Regions from separate parts of the Embleya scabrispora genome, predicted to be linked through region 2. Evidence: riboswitches for the same ligand, from Rfam matches in the RefSeq annotation. Region 2 holds a riboswitch; each other region holds the start of a gene.

Region 1 (6,044 bases), on a different contig from region 2:
CCGAGGTTGAGCGGCCCGAACGAGACGTCCTGGGCCACCGACGCGGAGAACAGCTGGTCGTCGGGATCCTGCACGACCAGTTGCACCACCCGGCGCAGTTCGGCGAGTCCCTTGCGGTCGTGCCGGATCGGCGTGCCGTGCAGCTCCACCCGACCCGAACCCGGCACCAGGCCGCCGGTCAACAGCCGCAGCAGTGTGGTCTTGCCGCTGCCGTTCGGCCCGAGCAGGGCCAGTGCCCGGCCCGCCGGGACGGCCAGGGACAACCCGGTCAGTACCGGCGGCCCGTCCTCGTAGGCGTAGCCGACCTCTCGTACCCGCAGCGGAATCACGGCATCACCGATCCCAGGAGAAGAGTGGCGACGACGACCGCCGCCACGAGGAACACGGACCGGGCGACGAAGCCGCGCGAGACGGGCACCTCGTCCACGAGCACCCGCAACCGCCCGTCGTAGCCGCGCCCGGCCAGCCCTTCCTCCAGCCGCCGGGCCCGCGCGAACGCGTGCACGAACACCGCCGACCCCAGCCCCGCCACCGAACGCCACCGGGCCCGCCGGGTGCGATGCCCGAGCCGCCCGGCCTGGGCCTGGTTGATCCGGGCGGTGGTGTCGTAGAGCAGGAACAACATCCGGTACATCACCGCCGCCACGTCCACCACGGCCGCCGGCACACCCACCCGGGTCAGCCGGGGCAGCACGTCCGACAGCGGCGTGGTGAACGCGAACAACAACATCGCCAACCCGGCCGCACCGGAGCGGGCCACCAACTCGCCCGCGTGGCGCGGCCCGTCCGGCGCCCAGCCGACACCGTCCGCGCGGATGGACACGAGCAGCGTCAGCGCACCGGTCACCGCGAAGCCCAGCGGCGCGCGGGCCGCCCGCCACAACCGCCGGGCGGGCACCCGGGCGAAGCCCAGCGCGATCACCAGCACGGTGACCGCGACCAGCACCGCGCCGGGCCACGGCGGCAGCGCCACCGCGCACCCGAGCAGCCCGAGGGAGAGCACGGCCTTGTCGGCCGGATGGCGGCGGCGCCAGGCACTGGCATGCGCCGCCGCGTCGATCGGCAGCACGGATCAGCGACCCGGGACCGATACCGGGCCCTCCGCGGCAGCCGCCGGATCAGGGCCCGGGCCCGGCTCGTCGGGGGTGTCGCTCGCCTCGGGCGCGAGCTTTCGGCGGGTGCGCTTGACGCCGAACATGTACCCGACCACACCCGCGCCGAGCGCCGCCTGGAGCGCGAACAGGCCGGACTCGATCTCGCCGGACGGCGGTTCGTACAGCGGGCTGAACCACGGCTCGTAGTCCGGGTCGTTCTCGGTGATCGCGGTCTCGGCCTGGGTGTCGGCGCCCGCGAACGGCTCGTCCTTGTGGTCGCCCATGCCGAACACCACGGGCAGCGCCGCGAGCAGCACCACGGCCAGCACGATCAGCAGGTTGATCTTCGTCGAGCGCTTCACTTGCTCTTCTCCTCCTCGCGCACGGGCCGCGCGTCGGTCAGCACGCCGAGGCGGATCAGGTCACCGCGACTGGACTGCCGCAGCAGGCGCACCACCAGGACCGTCAACAGGCCCTCGCTGATCGCCAGCGGGATCTGGGTGAGCGAGAAGATGCCGCCGAACTTGGCCAGCGCGCCCGGGAATCCGCTGTCCGGGTCGGGGAAGGCGAGGGCGAGTTGCACGCTGGTGACGCAGTAGGTGCTCAGGTCCGCGACGAACGCGCCGGCGAACACCGCGACGTCCAGCGGCATGGTGCCGCCGCGCCGGTCCAGGAGCGAGCGGGCGAGTCGATATGCGCCGTAGCCGGCCCAGGGGCCGACGATCGCCATCGAGAACACGTTCGCGCCGAGCGTGGTCAACCCGCCGTGGGCGAGCAACAGCGCCTGGAAGAGCAGGGTGATCGTGCCGAGCACCGCCATGATCGGCGGCCGGAACAGGATGGCGCCCAGACCGGTGCCGGTGGGATGCGAGCAACTACCGGTGACGGATGGGATCTTCAGCGCGGACAGCACGAACGAGAAGGCGCCGGACGCGCCGAGCAGCAGGGTGTTCTCGGGCCGGTTGCGCACCTCGCGGGTGAGCGCGCGGGCGCCGTGGACGACGAACGGGGCAGACGCGACGCCCCAGGCGGCGGCGTGTTCCCAGGGCAGATAGCCCTCGGCGATATGCATGAGGAAGGGTCCCTCTCCAACACCTCGTGGACGGACGATCGCCGTGGCCGGTCTCCTGGCTGACGGGTCGTGCGTTCACGTCTCCGCCTTCCCGGGTCCGCGACAGCGGTCCCAGTGGCTTCCCGAGGCGACGAGTCAACGTTTCCGCGGGGGTGGAGGAGAACTTCCCGATCACAGTGGCGAGGGCCGCGCCGGCATCGAACCGGCTTCCCGAGCACCACGGCGAGCCGACACTAGTGGTCGAGTGGACATGGCGACAAGGTGGCATCTGCAAACCGTGCGCAAGGCCACAAGGTGGGCGGAGCGGCGGAGCAATAGCCGCATTCCGGGACGGCGCGACGACCCGTCGGGGCAGGAGCGCGGGCGGGGCACGGGGCCGGGCGGTCCGTGCCCGGGCCTCAGCGCAGCCCGGGGCCGCGCCCCCGGACCACCAGGGTGCCGGCGACCCGGTCGCCGATCCGCTGGCGCCGCTCGCTGGTGAGCACCGCGACCAACCCGATCGCACCGAGCGCGAACGCGTCCACGCACAACAGCACCCAGCGGATCGCCAGTTGGCGCCGCCCGGCCCGACCGCCGGACACGTCGACCACACGGATCCCGAACACCTGCATGCCCCAGGTGCGCCCGTCGTGCTCGGCGGGACGCAGCACCCAGTACCAGAACAGGATCGCCACCGCGACCACGAGCACACCGGCGGTGATCGTCGCGGTGAGCGGACCGCTGCGGATCGAGCCGTCGGGGTGGGTGGGCAGCAGCACGAACAGGAACATCGCCGCGCCGGGCAGCAGCGCGGAGGCGATCACGTCCACTACGAACTGGCCGATCCGCCGGTACAGCACCGACGGGCCGACCCGATGTGCGCTCGCCGGCAGCCACACCCGGGCGCGCGGCCCGACGGGATGGGCCGAGCGCGCGAACCGCTGCGGAAGGCTCCGTTCGTACATGTTCTTGTACTTTCCGCAACCGGGCGCGTTGACTCCCGGCAGGGCCGATCTCGCCGAGATTGCGCCCGGTCGGCGGACAACGGGCCCGACCGGGCGGCGGTGAAATGATCATGAATCGGCAGGATCGACTAAAAACGATCAGACCGTCATCGGGCCGTCGACTCCGAACAGGTCCGGCTCGGAGCGGCTGATCACGTCGTACAGCGGCTTGTAGTTGATCCACGCCACCGTGTCGTTGCCGAGCTGCTCCCGGGTCAGCCGCGCGTTCTCCGGCGAGATCGGCCGCAGCTCGCCCGCCGCCTGGGCCAACAGCTGGACCTGGCAGGAGCGCTCCATGGTGATGAACCACCAGGCCGCCGCGTCCACCGACCGTCCGACCGTAAGCAGACCGTGGTTGCGCAGGATCAGCGCCTTGTGCGTGCCGAGCGTCTTGGCGATCCGCCGTCCCTCCTCGGTGTCGAGCACCACGCCCGCGTAGTCGTCGAAGAGTTCGTGGTCCTCGTAGAACGGACACACGTCCTGGGTGATCGGCTCGAGCCGGATCCCCAGCGCGGACAACGCGCGCCCGTGCGTGGAGTGGCTGTGCGCCGCGGCGACCACGTCCGGGCGGGCCGCGTGGATCTGCGAGTGGATCGCGAACGCGGCCTGGTTGACGTGGAACCGGCCCTCGACGACCCGCCCCTCGTGATCGACCAGGATCAGGTCGTCCACGGTGATGTGCTTGAACGACATCCCGAACGGGTTGACCCAGAAGTGGTCGGCGAACTCGGGGTCGCGCGCGGTGATGTGTCCGGCCACCCCCTCCTCGAAGCCGAACCGGCCGAACAACCGCAGCGCCGCCGTCAGCCGCTCCTTGCGGTGTCGGCGCTCCTGCTCGACGGTTTCGAACGTGGGCGGCAGCGCGAAGCTCAGGTCGGTGGGCGAGACCGGTCGCGGCGGCGCCGACCGCTCGGTGCTCGGCGGGCCGTCCTGGGGGCGAGGCGCATCGGTGGCGGACATGTCCATCTCCTCGGGCTCGGGGCGCGCACGGGCGCCGCCGACGCTACCCGCGAGTCACATCCGTGGACAGCCTTGGGCGGGCGTCGGATCGCGCGGGAGCGGCGGGGCCGGGGGCCGTGTGCGCGGGCCGCGGCGGCGGGAGCGGGCCGGGGGTACGCGGCCCGGGATTCTAGCGTCCGAACGTCGTGCGGACCGGGTTTCGGGCAATTAACCGAATATTGCCCACGACCGCCTTCGGGCCGCTCCTACGCTGCCGTTCAGCGAGTCCGGGAGGTCGAGTCCGAAGCAGTCGAACTCGAATTCCCGGACCCGCTCGAAGGCGACGGGAAAAGTACGCGCGGACGTATACACGGGGAAGGGGCGCGTGAGGTGAGCGGCGGGGGAGTGCATTCCACGGAGGTCGCGAATATCGGCGTACGGCCGGCCGCGGGCGCGCCCGGGTCCGGCCGGGGCGACGGGGCGGCGTCCCGGACCAGGACCGAGGCGGGCCGCCGGGGCGCGCCCGCGCGAGCGCCCGCGTCCAGGAGCCCGATCGCGAGGAGTTGGGCGGAGATGGCACCACCCCCACGCCGATCCAGACCGTCCCGGCGCAGATCAGCCGACCCGCCGACCGGATCCGATCCCGGGCGGGCCCCATCGATCGAGGTGGATGTCATCGAAGCAGTCGAGGCCGTTCCCCCCGCGCCGGCCGAGGTCGAACCGATCGCACCGATCGAGACGACCGCGGTCGGCGGGCCGCTCCCGAGCGACCCGGACCCGGGACCGGCCGGGCCCGGCGACGAGCCCGTCGGAGTCCACCGGAAAGCCGCACCGCCGATCGCCCCGGAGGCAATCATGGCCAGTATGGAAACGGCCCTCAAGGAAGCAATGACGATCGAGGGCGCCGTGGGAGTGGCCCTGGTCGACTACACCAGCGGAATGGCGCTGGGAATTCTCGGCGGCAGCAAGGAACTCGATCTCAACGTGGCCGCCGCCGGGAATACCGACGTGATGCGCGCGAAGATGCGCACGATGGAGATGCTGCACCTCGGCGACCAGATCGAGGACATCCTCATCACGCTCGGCAAGCAATACCACCTGATCCGGCCGCTGTCCGGTCGCGCCGGAAAGGGACTGTTCCTGTACCTGGTGCTGCTGAAGGACCGCGCCAACCTCGCGCTGGCCCGACACAGCCTCAAGCGGGTCGAGGAGGAGATCGAGGTCTGAGCCCGGATGCGCCGGCGAGCCGCGGCCCGCCGGCGCTTCCGCAGACCTGTCCTCGACACCTTCCGGCGCCCTCCGCCACCCCCGTGCGGCGGGCGCCGGCGGGTGTCCGGGGACACGTGCGGCGGCCCTGGCCTCCTCGCTCCGTCTCGGATATGACGGTACGTCAGATGTACCGTCGAGCCTCGACGTACCTCGCGCGGGCGATTCCCACCCGATCGTGCGCGGATCGTGTCCCCCGAGTCCTCCGAGGAGCCGCATGTTGTCGGGCGAGAAGATCCTGATCACCGGTCCCGCGGGCCAGATCGCCTATCCGCTGACCGAATACCTGGCCCGGGACAACGAGGTGTGGGGCATCGCCCGCTTCTCGAACGCCGAGGACCGGGCGCGGGTGGACGCCCTCGGGGTGACCACGCGCGCCGTCGACCTGGGCTCGGGGGCGTTCGGCGACCTGCCCGAGGACTTCACCCACGTCCTGCACCTGGCCACCTTCCAGGGCCCCGGACTCGACTACGACGAGGCGCTGCGGGTCAACGCGGAGGGCACGGGCCTGCTGCTCGGGCACTGTCGTCGGGCCAAGGCCGCGCTGGTGATGTCCACCGCGTCGGTACTCAAGCCGCACCCGGACCCGATGCACGTCTTCCGCGAGAGCGACCCGCTCGGTGACGCCAACGTCGGGCACGCGCCGACCTACTCGGTGTCCAAGACCGCCGAGGAGGCGGTGGCCCGCTA
Region 2 (6,044 bases):
CGCTTCGCCGTCGCGAGGTCCTCGATGAGGTCGCCGTATCCGGTGATGACCTCCCGGGCACCTTCGAGGAAGCGTTCGCGCACGCCGTCGTTGTCGCGGCGAACGAGTTGCTCGATGTAGTCGTTGAGCGGCATGTGCCGCGTCTCGGCGGCCTGCCGGGCCATCTCGGCGGTCTCGTCGGTCATCCGCACGTTCACCTGGGTCTTCGCCATATGCCGAAGATACCAGCTGATACCAGCAAGGTGGCGATCGAGTCGTGGCTGTTCGGGACATGTCCCGAACAGCCGAAGTGCTGACATCCGGCGGCCGTCGCCGACATGGTCGTCGCGGGGACGAGACATCGCCCCGGCCTTCGGACCACGAGGAGTCGTACATGAAACGCCTGCTTGCAAGTGTGGCCGTCACCCTCGCCATTGTCGGAGGGAGCCTCGTCGCCGGCGCGCCGGCGGTGTCCGCGGCACCCGTCGCCGATGCCGTGTCGGAGGTGACCGACGCACACACGACGCGGAACCTTGCGGACATTCCGACGCCGTGGGTGGTGTACGGCCGGTATGCGTCCCTGTCCACGTGCAGGAGCATAGGAAGCAACGGAGAACTGCACGGCCGGTGGCTGCGCTGGACCTGCTTCGACAACAGGCCCATCGATGTGCAGCTCTGGGTTCAATACAGCTGAGCAACACGATCGAGAAGTCGCTCGGGCGGCCCCCGCGGCCGGATCGCGCCCCGCCGGGCGGGTCCGGCCGCGGGCATGTCGGTGAGTCGACGCGATCGCGCGCGGCGGTGGTCACCTGGCCGGCGGCGCCACCGCGCAACCCCTGCACCGGGCATTCGTCACCGCCTCGCTCGCCGCCGCCGAACACGCCCTCGAACGCGCCGACAACGCAGGCGGCCTGTCCGGCACCGGGCGGACCGCGGTGCACGACACGGCGACCCATCGCGGGGTCAGTACGGGCTCGATCGCCGCGAAGTTCTCATCCTGGGCGCCGACCACGAGCGTGAGCGTGCCGGCGACCGCGCCGACCACTCCCCCGAACACCGGCGCGTCCACCGCGCGACGCCCCGTCGCTCGCACGGCGGCGCGCGCGTCGGCGACGTCGATCGTCGAGCAGTCCACGAACACCGCCCCCACCGGCGCGGTGCCCAGGAGTCCGTCCGGGCCCTGGTAACAGTCGAGGACGTGCGTCCCGCCGGGCAGCACGGTGACCACCACGTCCGCGTCGGCTGCAGTCTCCGCAGGGAATCCGGCGACGCGCACGCTCTGGTCATGAGCCTGTCCGATACCTTGGAGCCGAGTCGACTCCGGTGACGGCGTGTCCGGCGGGCGACCAGGTTGGTAGCCATCGGACCGCCCGCGTTGCCCAGTTCGACGAATGCCACCGCGCTGGTGGATCACCTGGGCGCGGATACTCGCGGCGAGGTCGGGGCGGTCAGCGCCGCGCTGGATACCCGATACTCCCCCGTCCCAACTCGGCTTTGGAGTAATCGAGTTCGCGGGTACGGCGCGGGCTCGCCAGGGTTATCTCGAGTGCGGTCGGCGACTTCGCGCGGATCTGTTCGGCGGCCTGTTTCGCCGTCGGTTCGCCGATGTCCTCCAGGCGTTCGAGGATCTCCTCGACGCTGTCGCGCGTGTAGCACGCGTTGATCCAGGCGCGGCGCTCGGCGAGTTCGCCCGGGGGCGTCGGCTCGGTGAGGTGGGCGAGGACGTCGGGCGGTGTCCGAGTGGCCAATGCCTCGATCACCGCCTCCAGGTGACGTGAGGGGACGAAGCCGATGCCGGTCTCGGGGATGGCGATCGTCGAACGTTCGGTGACGATGCGCAGTGCCCCATGTGCGGAGATGCCGACCCCGCCGTCCATCACGATGCCGTCCATGACGGCGTCGTGGGTGGATGTCGCCGCTCGCGGTCAGTGCCGCGTCGATGCGGCGGACCATGTCGCGGGTGAAGCGCGCTGAGCGCCTTGGGCCGGTTCGGCGCGTTCCGGCCCAGTGCGCCCTGCCGGCGGGTCGGGTTCGGAGGTGGGGTCGGCGGGTCGCTTCGATCAGGCCGCGCGCGACGCACGCGCATGACACGGAGATGTTCGGGATCGGCCGGCGGAGGCAAGTGCCGCGAGGGGAACGCGGGCAGGCATGGGGGCAGTTCCTCGGGGCCCTTGGCCGCCGCCGGAGCCGCGGGATCCGGTCGAACGCGGCCGCAGACTCGCCCCCGGGCCGCAACGACGGCCGGGGGCGAGGCCGAGAATGCGATTCGGCAAACGTCCCGAACCGAGTCCCTTGTACCGCCACGCCTGTCGAGGACCGGCGCGATGTTCGCCGGCAGCCCGGTGGAGACCGGCGTCAGCGGTTACGGCCGGGACTCCACAGCACGTCACCGCGCCCGCCATCGTTGGCCGATCGCGCGAGAATGAACAGCAGGTCCGACAGACGGTTCAGATATCGGACGCACACCGGATTGACTGTCGCCGCCTCCCCGCCGGACAACTCCGCGTCCGCGTCGACCAGCGCCCACGCCGAGCGTTCCGCTCGACGGGCGGCCGTCCGCGCCGTGTGCAGGAGCGCCGCGCCGGGCGCGCCGCCCGGCAGTACGAACGACCGCAAGGGCTCGAGTCGTTCGTTGAACGTGTCGCACAGACGCTCGAGGCGGGACACGTCCTCCTCACGGACCCGCAGGCGTTCGTCTCCGTCGCGGATCGGAGCGCACAGGTCCGCGCCGACGTCGAACAGGTCGTGCTGGATGCCTTCCAGGACGTTCCGCAACTCCGCGTCCAGGCAACCCAGTGCCAGCGCCACACCGATGGCGGCGTTGGTCTCGTCGGTGTCGGCGTAGGCGACGATCCGTGGATCGGTCTTGCGGACGCGGGAGTTGTCGCCCAACGCGGTCGTGCCCGCGTCTCCCGTGCGAGTGTAGATACGGCTCAGCACCACAGACATGGCGAACCACCGGCCTCTCTCGGGGAAATCCGCCCCGGTTGTGTCGAGGTGGCGACGACGTGAGTGTCCTGGCTCTCGGATCGACACTTCCCCCGGCCTTCCAACCCCGAAGCGGGGCCGTGGCCTTGACGGGAGTCGCTCCCCGATCACAGTGGCGGGACCGCACCGGAATTACACCGGTTTCCTCGGTTTCGCCGTCGCACAGCAGCCCATAGCATGCCACGCGACCCTCGCAAGCGCCGGCCCCGAACGGGCCCCGCCATGGGCAAAACGCACTCCTACTCGACCAGGGCGGAGCGTCGCGGCATGGCCCCCTTGTCGACGAGCGGCTCCCGCTGTCGAGGAGAGGGGACTCACGACCTCACGCCGACGCACGCTGCGCGCCGTCGATCCCTCACGTGCTCGGACACACCAGCGGGCGCACCGGCGCCGGAACCGGAACCGGCGGCGAGCCCGAATGCCCACCGCCGGAGTGTCTCGTCTGCCCTCCCCGTCGTGGTCCGCGGGAAGGAGCCCCAGCGACCCGTACGTCGGGACGGTGCCGCCGTCGGCGTGCCCGCTCGGCCGCCGAGTCCCCCGGGTCGCCGTGCCACGGGCCCGGAAAGGCGCCTTGGGGACGGCGCGCCGATGCGCGCCGTCCCCGAAGGCGTTCCGAGTCGAACCGGCCTCGCCGGATTCGGCGGTCGGTCGGAAAAACGGGCCCCGGCCGACCGCGCCTTCCACCCGGGCGACGTGTGCGGCTCGCCGCCGTTGCCGATGAACGCCGCGAACCCAGGGAAGTCCCGCCCGGACGCGGCGTGGCACTCGGCGCCCCGCGGCGAACGCACCACAACTCGGCGGCCGTCGTGGGCTCGGGCACCGAACGCGCGAGGTCACGCACACCGACGCGGATCTCCGGACCCCCCGGACGGCTGATCTTCCTCCCGGGTCCACGCGACCGGCGGTGGGGGTCCGGGGCACCGGAGAGGTATCCGCATCCTCCCACGTGAGAACGATGCCGCTCGAGACCTCGCTTCCTACGCTCGTCGAACGGGAAGCGACGCGCCCGCACCCGGGGTTGCGACGTCGCCGGGACGCGCCGCGTGTGGACGCCGTGTTCCCGGCGAGACGGCGCGACGGCGAGACGGCGCAACGGCGCGACGGGCGGCGTCTTCGGGAGCGCACGATCCGGTCGCTTCCCCGCCTGCACGACCGACATCGATCGAGAGGCAGACCCGTGACCCTCCCTCCCCGGATCCCTTCCTCCGCGAAAGCCGCCGACGGCACCCGCGGCACACCCACCCGGCGCACCGTGCTGCGCGGATCACTGTCCGCCGCCGCAGTGGCGGGCACGGCCGGAGCGGCGGTCGTCGGCACCGCGCGGGCCGCGCACGCGAACGACGCGCCCCCGGGCGAGGCGGACCCCGCGGGCGACACGTCCATGACCCGGCACTGGCGCTCCAGGCTTGCCACGCTAGCCGGCCGACACGAGGTCCCCGGCGCCGCGTTGGGCATTTTGGTCGGCGACCGGATCGTCAAGGTCGCCACCGGTCTGGCCAACGCCGACGACCGTATCGAGGCCACGCCCGACACGCTCTGGCAGATCGGCTCCATCACCAAGGTCTGGACCGCCACACTCGCCATGCGCCTGGTGGACGAGGGCTCAGTCGACCTCGACACGCCGGTCGTACGCTACCTGCCCGAGCTGCGCCTGCCCGACCCCGACCGCACCAGGCGCCTGACACTGCGTCACCTGCTCGCCCACACCAGCGGGATCGACGGCGACGTGCTCCCCGACACCGGGCGCGGCGACGACTGCCTGGAGCGGTTCACCGCCCTGCTCAAGGACGTTCCGGCGGTCCACCCACTGGGCCGCGCGTGCTCGTACTGTAACGTCGGTCTGATCCTCACCGGCCGACTGATCGAACGCCGCACCGGTACGACCTGGGACGCCGCGCTGCGCGAACGTGTGATCCGGCCGTTGGGCCTGACTCGCAGCCACACGCTGCCGGAGGACGTGCTCGCGCATCGAGCCGCCGCCGGTCACACCTCCGGCCCGGACGGGCGGCCGCGCGTCGACCCGACGTGGATACCCCGCTCCTCGGGCCCGGCCGGCATCGTGTGCTCCAGCGTCGGCGACGTGCTCGCCTTCGTCCGCCTGCACCTGGACGACGGCCTCGGACCCGACGGCACCCGACTGTTGTCGGCACGCGCCGCCGAGGAGATGCGTTCGTTCCGGACGGCCACGCCCAACACCCCGGACAACGGCGAAACCCGCGGCCTGGGATGGGCCCGTTGGGATTGGAACGGCCGGGCGGTGTACGGCCACGACGGCAGGACCCAGGGGCAGTCGTCCTATCTCAGGGTGCTACCCGATGCCCGCATCGCGGTCGTTCTGCTCACCAACGGAGGCGACGCCCAGGCGCTGTACCACGACCTGTACCGGGAGGTCTTCACCGACCTCGCCGGCGTCGCGCCCCGCCCACCGCACACCCCCGACGGCACCAAACCACCGCACGACGCGGGAGGCTACCTGGGCCGATACCAACGCGTGGGAGTGCTCGAGGAAATCCTCGAACGCGGCGGTGCGCTGTTCCTGCGCCGGACCTTCACGGGAGGTACACCCGACGAGTTCGAACTCCACCCCGCCGGCCGGGACCTGTACGTCCACCGCTTGCCCGGCGTTCGCGACTGGGAACCGCTCAAGTGCTTCACACTGGACGGCACGCGATACGTATGCCAGAGCGACCGGGTCCTGCCACGGATTCCCTGACCCCGCGCACGGGATGCCTGTCCATCAGGTCAACAAGGGTCCCGCTCGCGCCGGACGGCGCGGACGACCACCGTCCGAGCCGGGCGAAGACGCCGGGCTCGGGTATCGCGACGGTCACGGGGGTCATGTCTGTTATGTTCGAATGCTGCCCGGGAGGGTCATCCGACGCCGTCGTGACCGACCGCCGGGAATGCGGGCAATCAGGAACAGGGTGCCGTGTGAAGCCTCTTTCGAACGACGCGATCACGGCGGGTGGTCTGCTCCGGGCGAGTCGCCACGCCGTTCTGGAGGACCTTCCGGGGCTGATCGCCGCTCATGCCCGGGCGCTGGGCCTGGCCCGCTCACTGATCTACCTCGTGGACGT
Region 3 (6,044 bases), on a different contig from region 2:
AGGATCATGTTGTTGCAGATCTTCGCGGCCTGCCCGGCACCGGCCGGACCGCAGTGCACGACGCGACGCCCCATCGCGGTCAACAAGGGTTCGATCGTGGCGAAGTCCTCATCGTCGGCGCCGACCATGAATGTGAGCGTGCCGGCGACCGCGCCGACCACTCCCCCGGACACCGGCGCGTCCAGCGCGCGACGACCCGTCGCACGCACAGCGGCGTGCGCGGCGTGCGCGTCGGCGACGTCGATCGTCGAACAGTCGACGAACAACGCCCCGGCCGGGGCCGCGGCCAGGAGTCCGTTCGGGCCCCGGTAACAGTCCAGGACATGCGCCCCGCCGGGCAGCATGGTGACCACCACATCCGCGTCGACGGCGGCTTCCGCAGGGGATCCGGCGATACGGACACCCTTGTGCCGGGCCTGTTCCAAGGCCTCGAGGGCCAGGTCGAATCCGTTGACGACATGTCCGGCCGTGACCAGGTTGGCAGCCATCGGACCACCCATATTGCCCAATCCGACGAACGCGACGGTGCGGGTCGTCGTCATCGATTCACCTCCGTGGTCACGGACGCGAAGTCCAGGCGCGGGGCTCCCTCGGCCGGTGCCCGGAAGAAGCGGCCCACGTCCTCGGGCCGCACGGCGTCCAGCGTCGGGGGCGACCAGTTCGGTGTCCGGTCCTTGTCGATCACCTGGGCGCGGATGCCCTCGGCCAGGTCGGGTGCGGTCAGTGCGGCACTCGACACCCGATACTCCTGTTCCAACACGGCTTCCAAAGAGTCGAGTTCACGCGCGCGGCGCAGGCTCGCCAGGGTCACCTTCAGCGCGGTGGGCGACTTCGCGCGGATCTGTTCGGCGGCCTGCTTGGCCGCCGGTTCGCCGCTGTCCTCCAGTCGTTCGAGGATCTCCTCGACGTTGTCGCTCGCGTAGCACGTGTCGATCCAGGCGCGGCGCTCGGCGAGTTCGCCCGAGGGCGCCGGGTCTGCGAAGCGGCCGAGGACGTCGGCCGGCGTCCCGGTGGCCAACGCCTCGATCACCGCGTCCAGGCGGTGCGAGGGCACGAAGTGGTCGGCGAGGCCGCAGGCGATCGCGTCGCCCGCGCTGATCGCGGAGCCCGTCAGCGCCAGGTGCGTACCCGACTCGCCGGGGGCTCGGGCGAGCAGGTGGGTGCCGCCGACGTCGGGGACGAAGCCGATGCCGGTCTCGGGCATCGCGATCGTCGAGCGCTCGGTGACGATGCGCACCTTCCCATGCGCGGAGATGCCGACACCGCCGCCCATCACGATGCCGTCCATGACGGCGACGTAGGCCTTGGGATAGCGGGCGATGCGGGCGTTGAGCCGGTATTCGTCGCGCCAGAAGTCAAGGCTCGCGGTGCCGCCGGAGACGGCGTCGGCATGGATGGCGCGGATGTCGCCGCCCGCGCACAGGCCGCGCTCGCCCGCGCCGCTGATCACCACCAGCCGTACGCCGTCGTCGTATTCCCACGCGGTCAGCGCCGCGTCGATGCGGCGGACCATGTCGTGGGTGAGCGCGTTGAGCGCCGCGGGCCGGTTGAGCACGATCCGGCCCAGAGCACCCTGCCGGTGGGTCAGTACGGGCTGGTCGTGTTCGGTGGTGGGGGTGGTCATCGGGCCGCTCCGATCAGGGCGCGCGCGACGATCACGCGCATGATCTCGTTGGTTCCTTCGAGGATGCGGTGCACCCGCAGGTCGCGGACGATCTTCTCGATGCCGTAGTCGGCGAGATAGCCGTATCCGCCGTGCAGTTGCAACGCGCGGTCGGCCACCGAGAAGGCGGTATCGGTGGCGAACCGTTTGGCCATCGCGCACAGTTGGGGCGCCCTGGGGTCGTCCTCGTCGAGCGAGGACGCGGCGTGCCACACGAGCGTGCGGGCGGCCTCCAGTTCCGTGGCCATATCGGCGAGTTGGAACCGCAGGGCCGGTGCGTCGATGAGCCGCGCACCGAACGCCTCGCGGTCGGTGAGATGACGCACGGCGGCATCCAGTGCCGCCTGCGCGCCGCCCAGCGAGCAGGCGGCGATACCGATCCGACCGCCGTTGAGGCCGGCCATGGCGATCCTGAAGCCGTCGCCCTCGGCGCCGAGACGATGAGCGGCAGGCACCCGCACGCTCTCCAGGATCACCTGGCGAGTGGGCTGGGCATGCCACCCCATCTTGCGCTCGTTCGGCCCGAAGGACAGCCCGTCGGTGTCGGCCTCCACCACGAAGGCGGAGATCCCGTCGGCGCCGTCCCCGCCGGTGCGCGCCATCACCACGTACACCGCGGACGAGCCGGCGCCGGAGATGAACTGCTTGACCCCGCGCAGGACATAGTCGTCCCCGTCGCGGACCGCGCGGGTGGTCAGGGCTGCGGCGTCCGATCCGGCGCCCGGTTCGGTCAGGCAGTAGCTGGCCAGGTCGCGCATCGAGCACAGACCCGGCAACCAGCGGGAGCGCTGGTGCGGCGTCCCGTGCCGGTCGATCATCGAGGCGACCATGTTGTGGATGGAATAGTAGGCGGCGATGGTCGGGCAACCACCGGCCAGGGCCTCGTAGACGAGTACGGAGTCCAGTCGGCCGAGTCCCGAACCGCCCTCGTCCTCGCGGACGGTGACGCCGCCGAGGCCGAGTTCGGCGCCCTTGCGCAGGACGTCGACGGGGAAGTGTCCGGTGCGGTCCCACTCGATCGCGTGTGGGGCGAGGTGTTCGCGGGCGAAGTCGCGGGTGGTTTCGAGGATGGCGATCTGGTCTACGGTGAGCGCGGTCATCGGTCAGTCCATCGTCGGAATGTCGAAGTTCGCACTCTCGCGCGCGGTCGACGGCCAGCGCGAGGTCACCGTCTTCGTACGGGTGTAGAAGCGGATCGAGTCCGGGCCATGCTGGTTCAGGTCGCCGAATCCGGACCTCTTCCAGCCGCCGAAGGTGTGGTAGGCCACCGGCACCGGGATGGGCACGTTGATGCCGACCATGCCGGTGTTCACCCGGCGGGAGAAGTCGCGGGCGGTGTCGCCGTCGCGGGTGAAGATCGCCACGCCGTTGCCGTACTCGTGCCCGCTCGCCAGCCCCAGCGCGTCCTCGTAGGACGCCGCGCGGACCACGGACAACACCGGGCCGAAGATCTCCTCGCGGTACACCCGCATCGAGGGCGTCACGTTATCGAACAACGACGCGCCGACGAAGTAGCCGTCCTCGTGGCCCGGCACCCGCAGGTCCCGGCCGTCGAGGAGCAGCTTGGCGCCTTCGGCCACACCGATGTCCAGGTAGCCGCGCACCCGGTCGAGTGCGTCCCGGCCCACGAGCGGGCCGAAGTCGGCCTCGGGGTCGTGCGAGGGGCCCACCCGCAGAGTCGCGATCCGGGCGACGAGCTTGTCCACCAGCGCGTCCGCGGTCTCGGCGCCGACGGGAACCGCCACCGAGATGGCCATGCAGCGCTCGCCCGCGGAGCCGTACCCGGCCCCGATCAGGGCCTCGACGACCTGGTCGAGATCGGCGTCCGGCATCACGATCAGGTGGTTCTTGGCGCCGCCGAAGCACTGGGCGCGCTTGCCGTTCGCGGTGGCGGTCGTGTACACGTACTCGGCGATCGCGGTCGAGCCGACAAAGCCGAGCGCCTGGACGCGCGGGTCCTCCAGGAGCGTGTCCACGCTCTCCTTGCCGCCGTGGACCACGTTCAGCACGCCGGGCGGCAGACCGGCTTCCAGGAAAAGCTCGGCCAGGCGCAGCGGCACCGAGGGGTCGCGCTCGGACGGCTTGAGCACGAACGCGTTGCCGCAGGCGATGGCGGGAGCGATCTTCCACAGCGGGATCATCGCGGGGAAGTTGAAGGGGGTGATGCCGGCGACCACGCCGAGCGGTTGGCGCAGCGAGTGCACGTCGATCCCGCTGCCCGCGTTGTCGGTGAATTCCCCCTTGAGCAGGTGTGGGATGCCGGTGGCGAACTCCACGACTTCCAGGCCGCGTTGCAGGTCACCATGGGCGTCCGCGATGGTCTTGCCGTGTTCGGCGGACAGCAGCCGGGCGAGCGATTCGCGTTCGGGCTCGACCAGTTGCAGGAAGCGGGCCAGGACCCGGGCGCGCCGCTGGGGATTCCAGTCGGCCCACTCGGGCTGCGCCCGTTCGGCGTCGGCGATCGCCGTCAAGGTGTCGGCGCGATCCGCGAGAGGAACGCGGGCCTGTACCTGTCCGGTGTTGGGGTCGTACACGTCGCCGAACACGCCGGAGGTGCCAGTGACGTGCTTGCCGCCGATGAAGTGGGAAAGCTCGCGGACCATGAACGACCTGTCTCTCGTCAGGTGCGATCCGGAGGGGGAGGCATGACCGAAGCAGCCGGCTGCGGCGCGGGGGCGCGCGCGTGGTCGGCGACGGCTCGGGTCTACGTCGAAGTGGTCAGGAAATCCTGATGGCTTCGACGCGTGCAGGAACATCCGGGGCAAGGGCGCGGGCCGGTGTCATGCGTGTTTGCTCCATCCTCGTGGACAACACGGATATACCCGCGGCCGGTATCCTGACTTCCGGATCGACACACGCTGCCCGCCTTCCCGGCTTTCGCCAGTGGCGTGGTGCACGACAGCGCACTCCCCGGTCACAGTGGCGGGACCATGCCGGATTCACACCGGCTTCCCTGCACCGCGGACCTTGTAGTTCAGGACGATATAGTCGGACGTCCTAGTAAGTCCAGCGCCCGCGACCGCGAGTACATGTCCGGAACCAACGCCCGTCGCCGCGCGCCGACAACCTGTCGCCGATGCGGCCGCCGACCGCTCGTGGAGCCCCGCCGGCACTCTCGTTCGGCCTGCGCCTTCGCCGCCCCGACTTCCGCTTCGCACGCTCCGGCCTGGTGGATCTGCGCTCCCGGACCGACAGGGCGCCATCGCGTTCATCGGCCACGCCGCCCGATGCCCCTGCCTCGCACCGGGACGGCGAACCAACGCCGGGCGGGGCATAACAACGGACGAGTGAACAGTCGCCGCGAGACCACCCGCCTCGAAGCCGACCGCCGCTGGACCGCAGGCGGCAGGTTGGACCGAACGTGCGCCTCTTGGCCTCCCGCACACAAGGCGGACGGCGTGTCCGCGACGCGCTCGCCCGGGCGTCGCCGATGGAGCCTGTTGGAGCATCCTGCACCGATTCCGGACAGGACGGCCGAGCCGCTGCCCGGATACCGGGCGCGAGCTGCCCATGAACCGGTGGAGCACCTCATAGGGCGACGTGTCTCGACGATGGGCGTGGAACCCCGCGATGCGCGTCCGACCTGGGCGCGTCGGATGCGCGTTGTGTGTCGGCGACGCCGGCCGACACGGAGATGTTCCGGGTCGGCCGGGGGCAAGTGCCCGCGCAGGAGCGCACAGGAGCGCATGGAGAAAGCTCCTCGGAGCCTTCGGCCGCCACCGAAACCGCGGGATCCGGTCGCCGCGACCGCTGCCTCGCTACCCCGCCGCGGCGGCGGCCGGGTGGCAAGTCCGGGAACGCAATTCGGGTTGTCTCCCGAGCGAGTCCTTCGTGCCGCCACACCTGTCGAGAACCGGTGCGATATCGCCGGCGGAGCGGTGGCGGCGCGATGTCAGCGGTTGCGGCCCGGGCTCCACAGCACGTCGCCGCGCCCGCCATCGTTGGCCAACCGCGCGAGGATGAACAGCAGGTCCGACAGACGGTTCAGATATCGGACGCACACCGGGTTCACCGTCGCCGCCTCCCCGCCGGACAACTCCGTGTCCGTGTCGATCAGCGCCCACGCCGAGCGTTCCGCCCGTCGGGCGGCCGTCCGCGCCGTGTGCAGGAGCGCCGCGCCGGGCGTACCGCCCGGCAGTACGAACGACCGCAAGGGCTCGAGTCGTTCGTTGAACGTGTCGCACAGACGCTCGAGGCGGGACACGTCCTCCTCACGGACCCGCAGGCGTTCGTCTCCGTCGCGGATCGGAGCGCACAGGTCCGCGCCGACGTCGAACAGGTCGTGCTGGATGCCTTCCAGGACGTTCCGCAACTCCGCGTCCAGGCAACCCAGTGCCAGCGCCACACCGATGGCGGCGTTGGTCTCGTCGGTGTCGGCATG

What was found. Region 2 has a riboswitch for cobalamin ahead of B4N89_RS36380 (cob(I)yrinic acid a,c-diamide adenosyltransferase). Riboswitches for the same ligand answer to the same signal wherever they lie in the genome.
Region 1: linked by a shared signal. The riboswitch ahead of B4N89_RS20050 (energy-coupling factor ABC transporter permease) and the one ahead of B4N89_RS36380 (cob(I)yrinic acid a,c-diamide adenosyltransferase) in region 2 are both predicted to bind cobalamin.
Region 3: linked by a shared signal. The riboswitch ahead of B4N89_RS27105 (CoA-acylating methylmalonate-semialdehyde dehydrogenase) and the one ahead of B4N89_RS36380 (cob(I)yrinic acid a,c-diamide adenosyltransferase) in region 2 are both predicted to bind cobalamin.

The regions. Positions count from the first base shown of each region.
Region 1 covers NZ_MWQN01000001.1:4,534,840-4,540,883, forward strand. The annotation lists gene B4N89_RS20035 (energy-coupling factor ABC transporter ATP-binding protein) at 1-329, opposite strand, end outside; gene cbiQ (cobalt ECF transporter T component CbiQ) at 326-1,069, opposite strand; gene B4N89_RS20045 (energy-coupling factor ABC transporter substrate-binding protein) at 1,073-1,456, opposite strand; gene B4N89_RS20050 (energy-coupling factor ABC transporter permease) at 1,453-2,166, opposite strand; cobalamin riboswitch at 2,195-2,403, opposite strand; gene B4N89_RS20055 (RDD family protein) at 2,565-3,110, opposite strand; gene B4N89_RS20060 (class II aldolase/adducin family protein) at 3,249-4,109, opposite strand; gene B4N89_RS20065 (hypothetical protein) at 4,944-5,315, shown strand; gene B4N89_RS20070 (NAD-dependent epimerase/dehydratase family protein) at 5,572-6,044, shown strand, end outside.
Region 2 covers NZ_MWQN01000003.1:131,306-137,349, forward strand. The annotation lists gene B4N89_RS36360 (hypothetical protein) at 1-212, opposite strand, end outside; gene B4N89_RS51975 (hypothetical protein) at 374-673, shown strand; gene B4N89_RS51980 (NAD(P)-binding domain-containing protein) at 785-1,393, opposite strand; gene B4N89_RS36375 (enoyl-CoA hydratase/isomerase family protein) at 1,428-1,871, opposite strand; gene B4N89_RS36380 (cob(I)yrinic acid a,c-diamide adenosyltransferase) at 2,335-2,928, opposite strand; cobalamin riboswitch at 2,971-3,158, opposite strand; gene B4N89_RS36385 (serine hydrolase domain-containing protein) at 4,145-5,680, shown strand; gene B4N89_RS36390 (PP2C family protein-serine/threonine phosphatase) at 5,899-6,044, shown strand, end outside.
Region 3 covers NZ_MWQN01000001.1:6,213,750-6,219,793, reverse strand. The annotation lists gene mmsB (3-hydroxyisobutyrate dehydrogenase) at 1-542, opposite strand, end outside; gene B4N89_RS27115 (enoyl-CoA hydratase/isomerase family protein) at 539-1,624, opposite strand; gene B4N89_RS27110 (acyl-CoA dehydrogenase family protein) at 1,621-2,763, opposite strand; gene B4N89_RS27105 (CoA-acylating methylmalonate-semialdehyde dehydrogenase) at 2,767-4,266, opposite strand; cobalamin riboswitch at 4,473-4,641, opposite strand; gene B4N89_RS27100 (cob(I)yrinic acid a,c-diamide adenosyltransferase) at 5,556-6,044, opposite strand, start outside.